Regions from separate parts of the Lacticaseibacillus casei DSM 20011 genome, predicted to be linked through region 2. Evidence: predicted binding sites of a transcription regulator. Region 2 holds the regulator's gene; each other region holds the start of a gene.
The links. Region 2 encodes CtsR, which represses protease genes until heat stress. Its sites were predicted from a motif close to TTGGTCAAAAAAGGTCAAANA; they were not measured.
Positions count from the first base shown of each region.

Region 1 (6,563 bases), 760 kb from region 2:
GAGCAGTTCGCGGAACTTGCTGGTGCAAGACATTCACGGTGATCCGTTGTTCTTGTTTGAAAATCAATACGCTGAGCGGTGGTTTGCAGACAAGTATCCGGATGTAAAACTGACGGCTAAGCTTTAATCTTGGCAACAAAAAAACGGCTATTGGCCGTTTTTTTGTTGCCGAATTTTGAGGCGCCTTTTCGCTTATACATGAGAACCATGACAATGCATCGTTTGATCGCCTAACGAATGAACAAAAACCCTCTTTTATTCAGCCTGACGTTCTAGCTTAGGCACCGTTACCTCGGCTAAATGGTGGCCCATGATTGGCGAAACCTCGTCAATGGACTTTTTGAGCAGCCGGTCAAGCGTGAAGGCAATTTCCTCACGTTGAATGTTGCGGCGTTCGTTGGTGAACAGTATCTCGATGTGTGAAGGTGCTTCTGTATAAACAACGGTGGTTTGACCGAGTGAAAAGACTTTGACAAGTCGGGCATCAGTGCCGCTTAGTTGCTGGCTTACCAAATTTCTAAAGCTGTTGGTGACATTAATTAGTCGCATGGTCAGGCCCTCCATTTCTCTTCCTACTGGTTTTATTATAAAACAATTTAAGGAAAAATAATATTATGTACAATCGAAAGCCCGCGAACATTTTGTCCGCGGGCTTTCTGTCTTTGTATCAATCATCCTGATCGTTATGATCGGGCGATGTTTGCTAGTTGTTACTTTTTACTGGTTTTTGAAGACGTTTCGGCTTTGGCTGGTTCGCCAACCGTAATTTCACCATTGCTGATGCGTGCTTCAAGTTCCTTGGCATCCGGATGATCCAGATAGAAGTCAGCTACCCGATCTTCAATCTGTTCCTGGATTACCCGGCGTAATGGCCGCGCACCCATGGATGGATTGTAACCCAGACTGACCAGCTTCTCTTTGACCGGATCGGTGACATGAATCGTCAGACCCTGACTCTTGAGATTATTGTTGGTGTCAGTGATCATTAAGGAAACGATCTTCAACAAGTCATCTTTAGAAAGTGGCTTGAATTCAACAATATCATCGAAACGGTTGAGGAATTCCGGCTTGAAGTAATTGCCAAGCTGATCCAGAACGCTGTGCGTCTTGCCACTCAAGGTTGCACCAAAACCAACATTAGCTTCGGCATCGGTTGATCCGGCGTTGGACGTCATGATAATGATGGTATCCTTGAAGGAAACGGTACGACCTTGCGAATCTGTCAATCGGCCATCATCCAGAATCTGCAGGAACATGTTCATGACATCGGGATGGGCTTTTTCAATTTCATCTAACAAAATCAGACTATAAGGATTCCGCCGAACTTTTTCAGTTAACTGGCCGGCTTCCTCGTAGCCAACATAGCCTGGCGGTGACCCAATCAGTTTGGAGACACTGAATTTCTCCATGTACTCCGACATGTCAAACCGAATCATGGCATCTTCCGAACCGAACAGCTCTTTGGCAAGCTGCTTGGCCAGCTCGGTTTTACCGACACCAGTAGGCCCAACGAAGAGGAAGGAACCGATTGGCCGGCCGGTCTTATTGAAGCCAATCCGGTTACGCCGAATGGCCCGCGCAACCTTGTCAACCGCCTCGTTTTGACCGATGACGTGTTTTTCAAGATCGCTGGCAAGGTTCTTCAACTGTGCCTGTTCTTGTGCCTTTAGTTCACCGACAGGAATGTTGGTCTTTTCTTCGACAATCTTTTCCATGTCCTTTTCGGTGACAGTTGGCACTTCATTTTCAGGGAGATTTGATTGTTTCTTGGCCATGTCTTCTAATTTCGTGACCTGATCGCGATAGAAGGCGGCTTTTTCGTAATCTTCCTGTTTCAGTGCTGCCTGCTTTTGATTCTCGGCATCCGCAATCTTGGTTTTAATCGTTTCAGGATCAACGGTCGCAATCGTCAGATTCTTGCGGGATCCGGCTTCGTCCAACAGGTCAATGGCCTTGTCGGGCAAAAAGCGATCCTGAATGTAGCGGTTACTGAGTGTAGCTGCGGCTTCAATCGCGGCTTCCGTGTACTTAACGTGATGGAAGTCTTGATAACGCGGCTGCAAGCCTTTCAGAATTTTAATGGTTTCGTCAACGCTTGGTTCTTCAACCATGACGGGCTGGAGTCGCCGAGCAAGCGCGGAATCTTTTTCAATTTGCCGATACTCGTTGCTGGTGGTTGCACCAACCAGTTGCAATTCGCCACGAGCGAGGGCAGGTTTCAAAACGTTGCCTGCATCCATGCCGCCTTCAGCGTTGCCGGCACCGACAATTTCGTGAATTTCATCAATAAATAGGATAATGTTTTTATTTTGTTTGAGTTCATCGATCAATTGTTGCATCCGCTGCTCGAATTGACCACGAATACCCGTTCCTTGAACAAGGGAAACGACATCGAGACGAATGACGTGACGATCCTGTAGCTTTGCCGGTACGTCGCCATTGGCAATCTTCAAAGCCAAGCCTTCGACGACAGCGGTTTTGCCGACACCGGCTTCACCGATCAGAACCGGATTGTTCTTCGTCCGGCGATTCAGGATTTCGATCACCCGCGAAATTTCCTTATCGCGACCGATCACCGGATCAATTTGGCCTTTGCGTGCCTGTTCGGTCAGATCAACACCAAATTGACCCAGCAATCCCTTACCACCATTGCCATTGCGGCCGTTGTTACCATTGCCGCCGCGTCCTGCCTGAGTAGGCGGGATCTGCGCGTTAGGCTGTTGCGGCCGATCCATTCCCTGATTCATCGCACGGAAGATATCATCTAAGCTCCCGAACCCAAACGGATCAGTAGCATTTGTTGGATTCATATTTCCTCCTGCTTGTTTCTTGAGTAATTGATAACAGTTTTGGCAGAGATTGATCTCCTGCCGCGTACCGTTAACAACGGTTGAAAGATGAATAGTGGCTGGATTCTTATGACAGTTTTCACATAACATTTTGTCACAACCTTCCTGTCTAAACAGGTGCCACATATAGTCGAAAAAGGTTTGACCTTTCTTGACCTATGGCAATAGTATACACCCTCATGTCGAGAATGCAAGCACTCGACACACAAGAGTGCTAAAAAGTTCCAAATATTTCAGTGATATCAGGCATTAGCGCTTTTTCAATGCCTACTTTTATGCTAACCTTATGGAGTGAGGTGAGGCAAATAGATGACTCAGGATTATGTCGCTTTAATGGATGAGTTAAAGACTGGTCAGCGTGACAAGATCACGGTGACGCCCGAAACATTCATGGCGTTTCGGGCGGCATGGACAAATTATCCCGATCGTGAAGAAATTGTGGGGACGGCAAAACGCAATGGTGTCATCGAATACCATTACCGGTCAGTTGATTCCCGCTAAATAAGCGTCAAATCTCATGTGACGCTTGTGGCAAGCTACAAAAAATGGTAAGGTTTACATGAATTGTTTTAGGTGTTAGTGTGCCTATAAACTATTCGGAAAAACACTAGAAATCTAGTTAATATGAAGGAGCAGATCAGTCATGGAAAAACGTGAATTTAACATTATTGCAGAAACCGGGATCCACGCACGTCCGGCAACCTTGTTGGTACAAGCAGCCAGCAAGTTCAACTCAGACATCAACTTGGAATATAAAGGTAAGAGCGTTAACCTCAAGTCCATTATGGGTGTTATGAGTTTGGGTGTTGGCCAAGGCGCCGATGTTACCATTTCTGCTGAAGGTGCCGACGAAGCAGACGCAATTGCTGCTATTACCGATACTATGAAAAAAGAAGGCTTGGCTGAATAATGGCTGAACATTTGAAGGGAATCGCTGCTAGTGATGGGATCGCCACAGCGAAGGCCTATTTACTGGTTCAACCTGATTTATCATTTGACAAAAAAACGGTTGATGATCCTTCAAAGGAAATCAATCGGCTGAAGCAGGCACTTGATCAAAGTAATGATGAGTTAAAGGTTATCCGTGCAAAGGCCGCTGAATCGCTTGGCGAAGAAGAGGCTCAAGTTTTTGATGCCCATATGATGATTTTGGCTGATCCTGACTTTACCGGTCAGATCGAATCCAAGATCAAGGACGAAAAAGTAAATGCCGAACAAGCTGTGAAGGAAGTTTCCGAATTCTTCATTCAGACCTTTGAAGGCATGACTGATAATCCATATATGCAGGAACGTGCTGACGATGTTCGCGATGTAACAAAGCGTATTATGGCGCATTTGTTGGGTCGTACATTGCCGAATCCGGCGTTGATTGATGAAGAAGTCATTATCGTGGCTCACGATTTGACCCCTTCTGACACGGCACAGCTCAACAAGAAGTATGTGAAGGCATTCGTCACTGATATCGGTGGTCGGACGGCCCACAGCGCAATCATGGCGCGTTCATTGGAAATTCCTGCTGTTGTCGGAACCGATGACGTCACCAAGAAGGCCCAAAACGGTCAATTGATTTCCGTTGACGGTCTGACTGGTGAAGTGGTCATTGATCCTTCGACGGATGAGGTTGCCAAATTCAAGCAAGCTGCTGAAGCATTTGCCAAGCAAAAGGCTGAATGGGCGCAACTGAAGACGGCGAAATCCGTGACGGCTGATGGCAAGCATTTTGATGTTGCGGCTAACATCGGAACCCCGAAGGATCTCGATGGTGTGCTGGCCAATGGTGCTGAAGGTATCGGCCTGTATCGTACCGAATTCCTTTACATGGATTCTTCCGAATTGCCGACTGAAGACGATCAGTTCGAGGCCTACAAGAAGGTTCTTGAAACCATGAATCCAAAGCCGGTCGTTGTTCGGACAATGGATATTGGCGGGGATAAGCATTTGCCGTACCTGCCATTACCGCAAGAACAAAACCCATTCTTAGGTTATCGTGCGATCCGGATCAGTCTTGATCGTCAAGATATTTTCCGTACCCAATTGCGGGCTTTGTTGCGCGCATCTGCATTCGGTAATCTGCGGATCATGTTCCCGATGATTGCAACCATTTCCGAGTTCAAACAGGCTAAGCAGATCTTCACAGAAGAAAAAGACAAGTTGGTTAAGGATGGCGTTAAGGTATCCGACAACATTCAGCTTGGCATTATGATCGAAATTCCTGCTGCGGCAGTTCTGGCTGATCAGTTTGCTAAGTATGTCGACTTCTTCTCGATCGGGACTAACGATTTAATTCAGTACTCAATGGCGGCTGATCGTGGGAACGAACATGTTTCTTACCTGTATCAACCATACAACCCATCGATCCTCCGGCTGGTCAAGCATGTGATTGACTCAGCCCACAAGGAAGGCAAATGGGCTGGCATGTGTGGTGAAGCTGCTGGTGATCCGATCATGGTTCCGTTGCTGCTTGGTATGGGACTTGACGAATATTCCATGTCTGCAACTTCTGTTCTTAAGGTGCGCAGCTTGATGAAGCGGCTCTCCACCAAGGACATGGCTAAGACGGCCGATGTTGCTCTAAATGAAAATATTTCGAATGACGAAAATGCGGACTTGGTTAAAAAGGCAACCGGTCAGTAATGACGTCATGATTTGAAGAAGGCTGTAATCCCGAATCGGATGGCGGTCTTTTTTTGCTTTAAAGCATTGGCGAGAGAGCTTTGTCATTTCTTTTAAGTGGTGCTTGATAAGTAGACAGCAATGCCTGGGCTGGTCGTATTTACCTGGTGCGCATGCAGCATTTTCAGAAAAGTGGTATGGTTATTATGTAAACTAAAAAAGGTCGAGCCACGATGCAGATCTGTGATAGTAAGTATGGTGGTTCACCGAATGAGGGGGAATTGCATGTATTTACAACATCAAACAAAAACAGGCTTGCAGCGCAGGACTGGTGCTTTTTCCACTGCGCGTGTTCGGTTACGACTAGTGGCGCTCATTTCGACAATGGGCGGTCTTCTTTTTGGCTATGATACAGGTGTCATCAATGGCGCTTTGCCGTTTATTTCCAGTGAACTTAAACTAGCACCTGGTTTACAGGGATGGGTTACCAGTAGTTTAACGTTAGGCGCGGCTTTTGGTGCTGTGTTGGTCGGCCGTGTCAGTGACCGTTACGGGCGTAAACGTTTGATTACCGGATTAGCCGGTTTATTTTTTCTCGCCACACTCGCTTCTTCACTAGCGCCTAGTGCTGGTTGGTTGATTGGGGACCGGATGGTCTTGGGGCTGGCAGTCGGTGGTGTTTCGGTTTTGGTTCCTAGTTTTCTGGCTGAAATTGCGCCAACGAATCGGCGTGGTCGGCTTGTGACCCAAAATGAATTAATGGTCGTCTCGGGTCAACTGCTTGCGTTCATCTTGAATGCCGTTTTAGGGACGAATTTTGGCAATGTTCACGGTATTTGGCGGTGGATGATCGTCTTGGCCGTAATTCCGGCTATCTTGCTAGGTGTCGGTACCCATTTTGTTCCCGAGTCGCCGCGTTGGTTAATGATGAAAGGTCGTCAGCAAGATGCCAAGGACAGTCTCGCGGTTTTGCGAACACCTCAAGAGGTTCCCAATGAGCTTGAACATTTAAAACAGACGATTGCGAAAAGTGCAGAACATAAAAAGGTCAAGCCGGTTGATGCGCTCAAGGTTAAGTGGATTCGCCGACTATTGATGATC
Region 1 is NZ_AP012544.1:1,709,811-1,716,373, reverse strand. Features, by position in the region: gene LBCZ_RS08490 (peptide chain release factor 3) at 1-127, shown strand, start outside; gene LBCZ_RS08485 (DUF1827 family protein) at 256-549, opposite strand; gene LBCZ_RS08480 (ATP-dependent Clp protease ATP-binding subunit) at 711-2,939, opposite strand; gene LBCZ_RS08475 (hypothetical protein) at 3,159-3,350, shown strand; gene LBCZ_RS08470 (phosphocarrier protein HPr) at 3,493-3,759, shown strand; gene ptsP (phosphoenolpyruvate--protein phosphotransferase) at 3,759-5,483, shown strand; gene LBCZ_RS08460 (sugar porter family MFS transporter) at 5,748-6,563, shown strand, end outside.
Region 1: a site for CtsR is predicted at 2,988-3,008, ahead of LBCZ_RS08480 (ATP-dependent Clp protease ATP-binding subunit). Genes of this name have one in related genera too.

Region 2 (6,563 bases):
GTGAAGCCCCCCTCGAGATGAGATTTCCCATTCCTATATGGAAGTAAGACCCCTGAGAGATGATCAGGTAGATAGGCTGGAAGTGGAAGTGCAGCGATGCATGGAGCGGACCAGTACTAATCGGTCGAGGACTTAACCAAGTAGAGCGTGAGCAGGAGCGCTTAGAAACCGGAGCATAAGCGGGCCTGAGTTCGTTGGCCGGGTTTTGGCCAATGGATTCAGGGTTCTTATGTGGAGGTTTCTGCGACTGCGAACGCGTTTCGATGAAATACACTGGTTCCCGACAACACAAAAACAACAATGATAGCCAGTTTTGAGAGCGCAAAGTTCTCATAAGTGTGGTGGCGATAGCAAGAAGGATACACCTGTTCCCATGCCGAACACAGAAGTTAAGCTTCTTCACGCCGAGAGTAGTTGGTGGGAAACTGCCTGCGAGGGTAGGAAGCTGCCACGCTTACATATGGAGGATTAGCTCAGTTGGGAGAGCGTCTGCCTTACAAGCAGAGGGTCACAGGTTCGAGCCCTGTATCCTCCATTGAGCCGTTAGCTCAGTTGGTAGAGCAACTGACTTTTAATCAGTGGGTCGACAGTTCGAGCCTGTCACGGCTCATTTAACCCACCTTTTGCGGGTGTGGCGGAACTGGCAGACGCGCTAGATTTAGGTTCTAGTGGTTTTTGACCGTGGGGGTTCGAGTCCCTTCACCCGCATCGTATCTTGAATGGAATGCTCGGGTCGTTGAAGGCCGCTCCTCGGTCATAATTGAATAGGTTTGATATGCGGAAGTAGTTCAGTGGTAGAACATCACCTTGCCATGGTGGGGGTCGCGGGTTCGAATCCCGTCTTCCGCTTTTCACTTTATGCCGGGGTGGCGGAATTGGCAGACGCACAGGACTTAAAATCCTGCGGTCAGTGATGACCGTACCGGTTCGATCCCGGTCCTCGGCATTTTGTTGAAGCACCCATAGCGCAACTGGATAGAGTGTCTGACTACGAATCAGAAGGTTGTAGGTTCGACTCCTACTGGGTGCATCGTCGATCGCCTATGAAGCTAAGCTGGCGCCGATCAATTGAATATGCGGTATGCGGAAGTAGTTCAGTGGTAGAACATCACCTTGCCATGGTGGGGGTCGCGGGTTCGAATCCCGTCTTCCGCTTTACCGGGAAGTAGCTCAGCTTGGTAGAGCACTACGTTCGGGACGTAGGGGTCGCAAGTTCGAATCTTGTCTTCCCGATTCTTGGATCACGAAAAATCGTGGTCCTTTTTTCGTTTTCAAATGCAGAAATTTGTATAAACTGACCAATGCCAGTATAATGTGTAATAGTCAAGATTGGTCAAAGTCAAAAAGGATTGAACGACATGCAGCGTGAGAATATTTCGGACATTATTGAGGCTTATCTAAAAACGATACTGGCACAGGAGGCCGCCGTTGAAATACGGCGAGCCGAGATTGCGCGTCGTTTTAATTGCGTTCCTTCGCAAATCAATTATGTCATTAAGACCCGGTTCACACCGGCTCGCGGCTACATTGTTGAGAGTAAACGTGGTGGCGGGGGCTACATTCGCATCGTGAAGGTCAAATTGACAGATGATCAGGATCTCATTCAAATTATGCGGCAGCACATTCCCAAGCGCTTGCGGTTACGCGATGCACGTGATTTGATTCAGGAACTGTTTGACAATGACCTTATTTCCCAGCAATCAGGTAATTTGTTGTTGGCGGTCATGAATCATGAGACTTTGGGCATTCTTGATCAAGGGACAGAAGAGCATTTACGGTCGCGCATGTTCCTTGCATTTTTGGATCGTTTGCGGTATGAAAGATAGAACAGTTTATAATTAGTTTTCTAAAAAGGAGCGTGCTTATGGACAACTTATTTACCCCTAGTGCCAAAAATGTTTTGCTTTTAGCCCAGGAACAAGCGAAGTATTTCCATCATCATGCTGTAGGCACTGAACATTTGCTTATGGCGCTGGTTATGGAAAAAGATGGAATCGCTGGTAAGACGCTGCGTCAGTTAGGGGTCACAGAGAATGATGTCCATGACGAGATCGAGCGCTTCACAGGGTATGGAACTGTTGATGCCGCCGGTCAAGCTAGCGATAGTTATTTACCTTATTCACCTAAAGGTAAGGAAATTCTGGCGTTTGCCGGCGACGAAGCAAAGCGCTTAGGTGCTTTGAAGATCGGCACCGAGCATATTCTGCTGGGGTTGCTTCGTGAAGATGATATTTTAGCCGCGCGGATTCTCCAGAATCTGGGGCTTAGTCTTTCGAAGACGCGGCAAATGGTGTTTAAGAAAATGGGCATTGCGGACACAGCGGCCAAACGCCGGCCAATGGCGCGTGGCGGTGCTCGCCAAGATAGCCAAGGGACCCCGACACTTGATGGCCTTGCGCGGGATTTAACCCAAATGGCACGGGAAAACCGGATGGATCCGGTGGTTGGCCGCGAAAAGGAAGTTCGGCGTTTGATTCAGATTCTGGCCCGGCGCACCAAGAACAACCCTGTGTTGATTGGTGAACCAGGTGTCGGGAAAACCGCGATTGCGGAAGGCTTTGCCGAAAAGATTGTCGCGGGCAAAGTTCCGGATGACATGCTGAATAAGCGACTGATGATGCTTGATATGGGCTCACTGGTTGCTGGCACGAAGTATCGTGGTGAATTTGAAGATCGCCTGAAGAAAATCATTGATGAGATTTATAAAGATGGCAATGTCATTTTGTTCATTGATGAATTGCATACGCTAATCGGTGCGGGGGGTGCTGAAGGTGCCATTGACGCTTCCAACATTCTCAAGCCGGCTTTGGCTCGTGGCGAGTTGCAGTTGATCGGTGCGACAACCTTAGACGAATATCAGAAGTATATTGAAAAAGATGCTGCTTTGGAACGGCGGTTTGCGACCATCCAAGTCGACGAACCAACGGAAGAAGAAGCAGAACAGATTTTGAAAGGGCTGCGTCCACGGTATGAGGCGCATCATGGCGTCACGATTACTGATGAAGCTTTGCATGAAGCAGTTGTTTTGTCCTCACGTTACATTACAACGCGCTTCCTGCCTGACAAGGCGATCGACTTAGTTGACGAAAGTGCTGCCAAGGTACGATTAGATAAAGCTAATGTCGAGACCAAATCCGACAAGCTTCAGGACGAGCTGGCTAAGTTAGTCGCGGACAAAGAAGACGCGATTGATCATCAAGACTTCGAAACAGCGGCTACCATTCGCACCAAAGAGGCGGACGTTACGGCCAAACTTGCCGATACGCCGGAACCCGTGAACGAAAGTGGCGTTCGAACCGATATCAAAGTGACAGGCGCCGATGTAGCAGAAGTTGTGTCACAATGGACCGGTGTGCCGGTTACCCAGTTACAGAAGAAGGAATCCGAACGTTTGGTCAACCTGGAGAAGATTCTCCATCAACGGGTTGTTGGTCAGGATGAAGCTGTTTCCGCAGTTGCACGGGCCATCCGCCGGGCACGTTCTGGATTGAAAGATCCTACCCGCCCAATTGGTTCCTTCATGTTCCTTGGGCCAACCGGTGTCGGGAAAACCGAGCTGGCGAAAGCCCTAGCTGAAGCGATGTTTGGATCAGAGGATGCCATGATTCGGGTTGACATGTCCGAATACATGGAGAAATTCAGCACCAGTCGTCTGATTGGCGCGGCACCAGGTTATGTCGGTTACGATGAAGGCGGCCAGTTGACGGAAAAGGTTCGCAACAAGCCATATTCCGTTGTGCTGCTGGATGAAGTCGAAAAGGCGCATCCGGATGTCTTTAACATTTTGCTTCAAGTCTTGGATGATGGCTATTTGACCGATGCGAAGGGTCGCCGGGTTGATTTCCGTAATACGATTTTGATCATGACCAGTAACATCGGGGCAACTGCCATTCGCGATGATAAAACGGTTGGGTTTGGCGCCAAAGATCCAACCGTAGACTTCCAAGCCATGAAGAGTCGGATGTTAGATGAATTGAAGAAGAGTTTCCGTCCTGAGTTCCTGAACCGAATTGATGAAACGGTTGTCTTCCACAGCCTGAACAAGGAAGAACTGCATGAGATCGTCAAGATCATGACCAAGACCGTGCTCAGTCGCATTAAGGATCAGGGAATCGATGTCAAAATTACGCCAGCAGGCATCGATGCCATCGCGGCTGCCGGATTCGATCCTGAATACGGGGCACGTCCGAACCGACGGGCTTTGCAAATGGATGTTGAAGATCAACTGAGCGAACTTTTGTTGACAGGCCAAGCGAAGACTGGTGATTTGATCCAGATCGGTGCCAAAAAAGGCAAGCTAACGTTTACTGTCAAGGAAAACAAAGGCAAGCATAAAGAAAACGGTGCTTCGAAGGAACCGGTTAAGGCGTAACTTTAGATGATAAAAAGTCGTAATCAACTGTGGTTACGGCTTTTTTGAATGTACGATATGCGAAGGGGTTTGTGAGTCTGAGACGGAAAATTTTACCGCTTGACTTTCTTGACACCACCGCGTATTATTAAGTCAATCGCATTTCGGTTTGGACAGGCTGTCAGGACGATCTATTGTCCGTTCTGGCTAATGGAAAAAGCAAAAACAGCAGGCTGGTTGAAGGCTGATCTGTTTTTGGTTTTTTTTTGCTCAAAATGTCTGCGAGATCGTCATTGTCATGTAAATTTAACAATATTTACATTATTTTTACAATCGACCAAGCCGGAAAATCTTACAAGGGGTGAATAATTTGGCAGGACACTTAGTGAATTATGGTAAGCACCGGACACGCCGGTCTTATGCCCGGATCAAGGAAGTTTTGGATCTTCCTAATCTGATCGAGATCCAAACGAATTCTTACCAATGGTTCCTCGATGAAGGTCTTAAAGAAATGTTCGACGATATTATGCCGATCGATGACTTTCAAGGGAAACTGTCACTGGAATTTGTCGGCTATCAACTGCTGGAACCGAAATATACTGTCGAGGAAGCACGCCAACACGATGCAAACTACTCTGCACCTTTGCATGTAACCTTACGTTTAACGAATCATGAAACCGGTGAAATCAAGAGCCAGGATGTTTTCTTTGGCGATTTTCCACTGATGACCAAACAAGGGACTTTCATCATCAACGGGGCGGAACGGGTTATTGTTTCCCAGCTGGTTCGTTCACCTGGTGTTTATTTCCATAGCGAAACCGATAAGAACTCACGGGTTACCTATGGCACAACTGTCATCCCTAACCGTGGTGCTTGGTTGGAATATGAAACAGACGCCAAGAATATTGCTTATGTCCGGATCGACCGGACGCGGAAGATCCCGTTGACTGAACTGGTTCGTGCTTTGGGCTTCGGGTCTGATCAAGATATTATCAACATGTTCGGCGATAACGATTCGCTGATGCTCACACTTGAAAAAGATGTGCATAAGAACACAGATGACTCCCGTACCGATGAAGCCTTGAAGGATATTTATGAACGCCTACGCCCAGGCGAACCTAAAACCGCTGATTCGTCACGGTCACTTTTGTATGCGCGCTTCTTTGATCCGAAGCGCTACGATTTGGCTTCAGTTGGCCGCTATAAGGTTAACAAGAAGTTGAGCTTGAAGACGCGCCTGTTGAATCAGGTTTTGGCTGAAACGTTGGCTGATCCGGATACCGGTGAAGTTATTGCCCAAAAGGGAACCAAAGTTGACCGTCAAGTGATGGACAAATTAGGGGCTTATTTGGATCGCGATGATTTTAAGACCGTGACCTACCAGCCTTCCGATCAAGGCGTTGTGACGGATCCGATTGTGCTGCAAAGCATTAAGGTCTACTCACAAGTAACGCCGGATAAAGAAATCAATTTAATCGGCAACGGCCACATTGGCAAGAAAGTTAAGCATATTGTTCCGGCTGATGTTTTGGCATCCATGAACTATTTCCTTAACTTGCAAGAAGGCCTTGGCTCAGTCGATGATATCGATCACTTGGGCAATCGTCGGATTCGTTCCGTCGGTGAATTGCTGCAAAACCAGTTCCGGATCGGGCTTTCCCGGATGGAACGGGTTGTGCGTGAGCGGATGTCGATTCAAGATACTGCCACCGTGACGCCGCAACAATTGATCAATATTCGTCCGGTTGTTGCTTCGATCAAGGAATTCTTTGGCAGTTCCCAGCTGTCACAGTTCATGGATCAGACCAACCCGCTTGGCGAATTAACCCACAAGCGTCGTCTTTCTGCCCTTGGACCCGGTGGCTTGACGCGTGATCGTGCGGGTTATGAAGTTCGAGATGTTCATTACACCCATTATGGCCGGATGTGTCCGATTGAAACACCTGAAGGCCCGAACATCGGGTTGATTAACAGCTTGGCTTCTTATGCGGTGGTTAATCCTTATGGCTTCATCGAAACCCCGTATCGCCGTGTTTCTTGGGATACGCATAAGGTTACCGATAAGATTGACTATCTGACCGCCGATGAAGAAGATAACTACATCGTTGCGCAGGCAAACTCGCCATTGAACGATGATGGTTCTTTCGTTGACGATACCGTTTTGGCGCGTCACAAAGACAACAACATTGAAATTTCTCCGGACAAAGTTGAC
Region 2 is NZ_AP012544.1:2,472,461-2,479,023, reverse strand. Features, by position in the region: rRNA gene LBCZ_RS11970 (23S ribosomal RNA) at 1-140, shown strand, start outside; rRNA gene rrf (5S ribosomal RNA) at 338-454, shown strand; tRNA gene LBCZ_RS11960 (tRNA-Val) at 463-535, shown strand; tRNA gene LBCZ_RS11955 (tRNA-Lys) at 538-610, shown strand; tRNA gene LBCZ_RS11950 (tRNA-Leu) at 626-708, shown strand; tRNA gene LBCZ_RS11945 (tRNA-Gly) at 778-849, shown strand; tRNA gene LBCZ_RS11940 (tRNA-Leu) at 861-946, shown strand; tRNA gene LBCZ_RS11935 (tRNA-Arg) at 957-1,030, shown strand; tRNA gene LBCZ_RS11930 (tRNA-Gly) at 1,084-1,155, shown strand; tRNA gene LBCZ_RS11925 (tRNA-Pro) at 1,160-1,233, shown strand; gene LBCZ_RS11920 (CtsR family transcriptional regulator) at 1,359-1,826, shown strand; gene LBCZ_RS11915 (ATP-dependent Clp protease ATP-binding subunit) at 1,865-4,372, shown strand; gene rpoB (DNA-directed RNA polymerase subunit beta) at 4,722-6,563, shown strand, end outside.

Region 3 (6,563 bases), 1.2 Mb from region 2:
CGGATCCCCTTTGCAATCATGTCCAACGCAAAAACCGGTTTCAACATGGCAATCACTAAAATATTCGCCAATTGTTCCGGATGGTATTTTTTCTTGATTGGCGCCTTAATCACCCCTTTTTTGACATAGTTGTTCACCATGGTCGATGTGATCTCACCAAAACCAAGCGGTGATACAATGTCATTCACATATTGAATAACCTGATCCATGTAAAGATCAAATTGGGGTAAATCGGCCCAGCGCGGAAACTGTGCTTCTTGAAGTTGTCGCAGGTAGTCAGCAAATTTTTTGTTATCAGCCATATTGCACCTCGTTTTAGCTACATTATATCATGACAGTTAGTTTTGATAACCAAATGTTCAATGGTTCAATAGTTGAATATCTACTATGCTATTTGTCCTGTATTTATTTAATTTCTAAAGATCTGATTATTTATAGGGGGCTATCTATGCATGGGTTTCAGTGATTCTTGCGTTTAGTGACGTGCTCATTGGCGCAGAACTGCACATAAGGGCCTCAGACGCAATGGCCAGAGTAGCGTTAGCAGGAAGCGTTGTTCTATTATGGGCAAGTGTATGGTCGGCTTTCGCTTTCTATAACGCGCTCACAACAAAAAAGCCAACACCGATGATGTGTTGGCTTTTTATTATGCATTTGCGTTATCGTCAGACTTCTTGACCACTTGGGCACCCTTGTAATAACCCTTAGGTGAAACGTGGTGGGAAACGCGGTATTCGCCGGTTGCTGCATCGAATTGCAAGTTAGGCACATTCAACTTAATGTGACCGCGGCGCATACGCTTCTTGGTCTTTGACGTTCTGCGTGCTGGAACTGCCATGAGCGGAAAACCCCTTTTTTAGTAAGATTTCTAAACTACTTTATACGGTCGATGATCAAAATGCAAGTCCGATCATCGTCACGCGTGGACAGAAACTTGTTTTGTCACAGCAACGCTAATCATACATGAAAAGCGGCGTCAAGGCAAGGGTCTTTACAGAATAATTCAGCTGTTGCAAGCTTACGCCTTGGCTGCGACCTGCTTGGCTTTAAATTGCAACTGATCGTCGACAACAGTGATCACGACTTCCTGACCGGGTTCGATGGTGCCGCGAATGAGCTCTTTGGCCAACGGCGTTTCAACGGCACTGGTGATTAAACGTTGCAGCGGCCGAGCGCCAAATGCCGGATCGTAGCCCTTGTCGGCCAGCCAAGTCTGTGCTTCTGGCGTCATATCCAAAGTGATCTGCTGATCGGCCAACCGGGTTCCCAACTGATGCAAATCTTTAACGGCAATTTGTTTGACATCATCCAGTGAGAGCGGGTGGAACATGATAATGTCATCAATTCGGTTCAAAAATTCCGGTTTGAAGGCCTTGTTGACCAGTTGACGCACTTGATCCTTCGCCTGCTGACTGACGGTGCCATCAGCTTGAACGCCATCCAGAAGGTACTCCGAACCCAGATTCGAAGTCATAATGATAATCGTGTTCTTAAAATCAACCGTTCGGCCTTGTCCATCCGTTAAGCGTCCGTCATCTAACACCTGCAATAAGATATTGAAAACATCCGGATTGGCTTTTTCGATTTCGTCCAGCAACACAATCGTATATGGATTACGCCGGACCGCTTCTGTCAATTGCCCGCCTTGTTCATAACCGACATAACCCGGCGCGGCACCGACCAATCGGGAAACGCTGGCTTTTTCCATATACTCCGACATGTCAATGCGAACCATGTGCTTTTCCGAATCGAATAGATCCTCAGCCAACGCTTTGGCAAGTTCGGTCTTCCCGACACCTGTGGGCCCCAGGAAAAGGAAACTGCCCAGCGGACGGCTTGGGTCTTGTAACCCGGCACGCGAACGCAAAACCGCATCGGAAACTGCGGTGACTGCTTCATTCTGGCCAATAACGCGTTTGTGTAAATTATCTGCCAGATGCAGCAACTTTTGGCGATCACCTTCAACCAGTTTAGCAATTGGAATGCCGGTTTCCCTTGAAATCACTGCCGCAATTTCATTTTCAGTCACACTTTCCTGCACTAACCAGGACTGGGGCCGATCGTTGTTTTCCATAGCTTGCAACTCTTTTTCAAGTTGGGGGATCGTGCCATGTTGTAGGCGGGCCGCGGTTTCTAGATCATAACGGCTTTGGGCATCTTCCAGCTCATGTTTAGCCTTGTCAATTGCCGACTTTTTCTCGTTAAGCTGCCGGATATCTTTCTTTTCTGCTTCCCACTGCGCCTTTAACTTATTGGTTTTTTCCTTCAAGTTAGCCAATTCGGCATCAGCGTTCTCTAGGCGCTTCTTACTTGCCGGATCACTTTCATTCTTCAACGCCTGCTGTTCGATTTCCAATTGCATCTGTTTGCGTTCAGCAACGTCCAGTTCGGTTGGGCGGGAGTTCATTTCGACATTGATCGTTGCGCACGCTTCATCGACCAAATCGATCGCCTTATCCGGTAAAAACCGGTCCGTAATATACCGGTTCGACAAGGTTGCTGCTGCCACAAGCGCCGAGTCGTGAATCCGTACTTTGTGGAAAATCTCGAAACGCTCTTTCAAGCCACGCAAAATGCTGATTGTGTCTTCCACTGTGGGTTCCTGCACCAGTACCCGCTGAAAACGCCGTTCCAAGGCTTTGTCTTTTTCAATATTTTCCCGATATTCATCAAGCGTTGTAGCGCCGATCAGATGCAACTCACCACGCGCCAACATTGGCTTAAGCAAGTTGCCAGCATCCATGGAACCCTCAGCGCGACCGGCACCGACGATGTTATGAATTTCGTCAATAAAAAGAATGATTTGCCCTTCACTCTTTTTGACTTCTTTCAAAACCGACTTTAACCGTTCTTCGAATTCCCCACGGTATTTGGCACCTGCTACCAGACCCCCCATATCCAAGGAAATAATCGTTTTATTTTTTAAATTGTCCGGAACATCGTTTTTAACAATTCGTTGGGCCAAGCCTTCAACAATCGCGGTTTTCCCGACACCGGGTTCGCCAATCAAAACCGGATTGTTCTTGGTTTTACGACTCAGGATTCGGATCACATCGCGGATTTCCTCATCCCTACCGATGATCGGGTCCATTTTTCCGCTACGAGCCTCTTTGACGAGGTCAGTACCGTATTTCTCCAGACTCTTGTAGTTGGCTTCGGCATTCTTGCTGGTCACTTTTTCCCCGCCACGGATCTTGTCGATCACCTGACGCAACTTCTTGGCATCGACTTTAGCATCGTTGAGTAAGTACTGGGTAATTGTGTTATAGCGTTGCTGATATAGCGCAAGCAACAGCGCCTCAGTCGAAATGTAAGTGTCACCGAATTCATCTTTGACGGTGTTGGCGTCTGTCAATAATTGGGCCAGGTTCTGGGACATACTTTGGCCATAAGTACTGGCGCCTTCCACGACTGGCTCAGCTTCAAGCGCCGCCTCAATGGCTGCATTCAGTCCTTGAACATTCACGCCGGCTTCACGATAAATCTGCTCAGCCAACTGATTAGGTTGGACTAGACTTTTCATGACATGCGGAATGTCAATTTCTTGATGATGTCGCACTTGGGCAATTTGCTGCGCAGCGCCTAAAGCCTCGGCAACTGCTTGGGTAAAATTATCTGGATTCATCCACGTATCCCTCCATAACCGTTCATTAACTGTTTATTGTTTTCAAATCCACTTTACGATATTGGTCAGTAAAGGTCAAACATTATCGAATAAAAAACGCGAATCGCATCATCCGCGTTTTGTCGTTATTTTTTCGTTGAATCAACCGGCTCTTCCTTAGGTGCCTGAACCGGTTTAGGCGCTGGCTTTTCGGCTTTGTTCGCCTTCGTCAATTCAGTGATGCGCTGCTGCAATTCACGAATCTGTTTTTTGGCATTGGCAACGGCACTGGTTGAAATTAACCAGGTGACCACTGCGCCGATTAACACAGAAACCGCAATGATCACGATCAATGGCCACTCCAACTGAATCCCAAAAAAGTTAACCGAAACGCCTTGACCATTTAGCAACGCAAAAATAATTAAAATTAATGCAAGTACCAATCCGATAATAAATCGCTGTTGACCCTTCATTCAAGCCACCCCTTTATTTTTTGTTCAGCAAACCGCCTGCTAACCAATCGCCGATATGTGGAAATAAAGTATACAAGTCAGCACCCAGATTCATCAACCAAGGTGTATTGATTTCCCGTACCGGATGGTTAAATGTTGCAACAATTCGCCGCGCCAGTTTATCAGGATCCAATACCAGCCAAGAAACGCTGGCCAAGTAGTCCAATGCCCTAGCCGATTTGAAGAAGTCGGTTGCAATCGGTCCCGGGTTAACGGTTGTCACAGTGACCCCAAATGGCTTCAATTCCAGTCGTAGTCCGTTACTATAACCCACCACTGCAAACTTTGTCGCCGAATAAATAGCTGACTTGGGTGTGGCAATTTTACCGGCCATCGATGAGACATTGATGATGTGTCCTTGGCCACGAATCGCCATGTCGCGTCCCAGCAGCTTGGTTAAGTACATGGTTCCCAAAACATTCACGCGAAACATGCGTTCAACCAAATGCATATCCGTGTCAAACGCATTCTCAAAATGACCAAAACCGGCTGCGTTGACTAACACATCGACAGATCCGACGGTGGCATGAATGCGCTCAACGACGGCTTCAATAGCGACAGGATCAGCCACATCAACCGGAAAAGCAAACGCTGGCCGACCAGAAAGTGAACTTGCCTCTGCTTGAGCCTGACGTAACTTGTCACGTCTACGTGCCAGGAAAACCACCGTTGCCCCTTTTTTGGCGGCTTCCAACCCAATTGCTTTACCCAATCCGGCTGATCCGCCAGAAATAACTACTGTTAGGTGTTGTTTCACGATGCTGCTCCCTCCTTGTACGCTTTGCTGTTCCAATCACGCTTGAGCCACTGTCACTTCAAGCCGGCACTGCTTTTCAGCCAATCACCATTGTCGCTTGCTGACAGAACCGGTTATTAAACGGATCCCGCCGACGTCAACTGGGGACTGGCAAACGGAATATTAACTTCTTCAAAATCCTTCACCACGTGGGTATTGGGGAAAATACGCTGGGCACTTTTTTCTAACATCGCAACGCCGGGGCCAAGATACCGCGCAGAAATGTGATTCAGCAACAACTTGCCGACACCGGCGCGCTTGGCTAACTCGGCAGCCTGAATATTGGTTGAATGATAGTACTGTTTGGCTAACTGGCTTTCGTCCGGGCCAAAAGTACTCTCGTGAACCAGAACATCTGCACCAGCTGCTAGTGGCAACGCGCGACTGCATTTTCTGGTGTCGCCAAAAATCGTCACAATCCGGCCCGGTTGTGCTGGCCCGATAAAATCATGACCGTCAAACGTCCGGCCATCGGGCAACGTCACCTGTTTACCTGCCTTTAACTCGGCATAAACCGGTCCAGACGGAATTTTAGCGGCCCGGACCTTATCAATCAGCAACTCACACGGATGTGGCTTTTCCTCAACCCGAAACCCAAAACTGGTGATGCGATGGTCAAGTCGGTCAAAAATGACTTTAAAGGTCTGATCTTCAAAAACCGTTCCCGGATGCCGCAGCAACACAAACTTTAAGGCATAACTCAAATGACTCTGGGAAACCTTCAGACTGGTTCTAACAAAATCCTCAATGCCAGGCGGCCCGTAAATCGTGAGCGGATCAGTGCCGCCTTGGTTGGCGCGACTCGCCAAAAACCCCGGTAACCCGAAAATGTGGTCGCCATGCAAATGGGTGATGAACACCTTGGCAATCTTTCGCGGTTTAATCGTGGTCTGCAGAATCTGATGCTGGGTACCTTCGCCAACATCAAATAGCCAAACCTCATTGCGTTCGTCAAGCAGCTTTAAAGCCAGACTGCTGACATTGCGAACTTTGGAAGGCGAACCGGCGCCTGTACCCAAAAATTGAATTTCCATACCATACTTCCTATTCTGTCAAACTTCACTTTGTAGTCTACCACAAGTCCTGCAGAATTATCCTTGTTTGATCGCGGATAACGCTGCTTAGCTTTGGCAAAGCGGCGCACAGGCAAAAGAAAGTTCCGATAAGAACGATTGGCTTTCCAACCCCTTACCGGAACTCAGTTTAGTTGACGCCAGCTTCAATAAAATGTTAATCAGCTGACTGTTTGGTTTTATCCAAAATGGTCTTGGCAATAAACGCCGCATACTGCGGGTTACCTGTTGGATTCATGTGCACCATATCCTTGTAGAACCAATCAGGATGTCCATCAGATTTACGGAACCAGTCAATCACCGTCAGATTCTTATATTGCTTTTGCGCAGCGTCCAACCTGCCATTGACATCATTTTGCCATGCCCGCGTTGGCACCCGCACATTAATCCAGAAGACTTGCCGATCCGGACCAATCGCCTGCATCATCTGAGCAAGCTGTTCGTCGGAAAATGGGCCGTTGGTGCCTAAACCGATTAACACAACGTTCGCTAACACGCCTTTTTCCGCATAACTGCGAACCAGATCAATACTATTGATCATTTGCCGAGATACAGCCGCATCAATCACTGCTTTAGGG
Region 3 is NZ_AP012544.1:1,255,232-1,261,794, reverse strand. Features, by position in the region: gene LBCZ_RS06325 (DUF1836 domain-containing protein) at 1-302, opposite strand, end outside; gene rpmF (50S ribosomal protein L32) at 647-838, opposite strand; gene clpB (ATP-dependent chaperone ClpB) at 1,019-3,625, opposite strand; gene LBCZ_RS06310 (LapA family protein) at 3,751-4,077, opposite strand; gene LBCZ_RS06305 (SDR family NAD(P)-dependent oxidoreductase) at 4,091-4,876, opposite strand; gene rnz (ribonuclease Z) at 4,990-5,946, opposite strand; gene LBCZ_RS06295 (acyltransferase family protein) at 6,143-6,563, opposite strand, start outside.
Region 3: a site for CtsR is predicted at 3,687-3,707, ahead of clpB (ATP-dependent chaperone ClpB). Genes of this name have one in related genera too.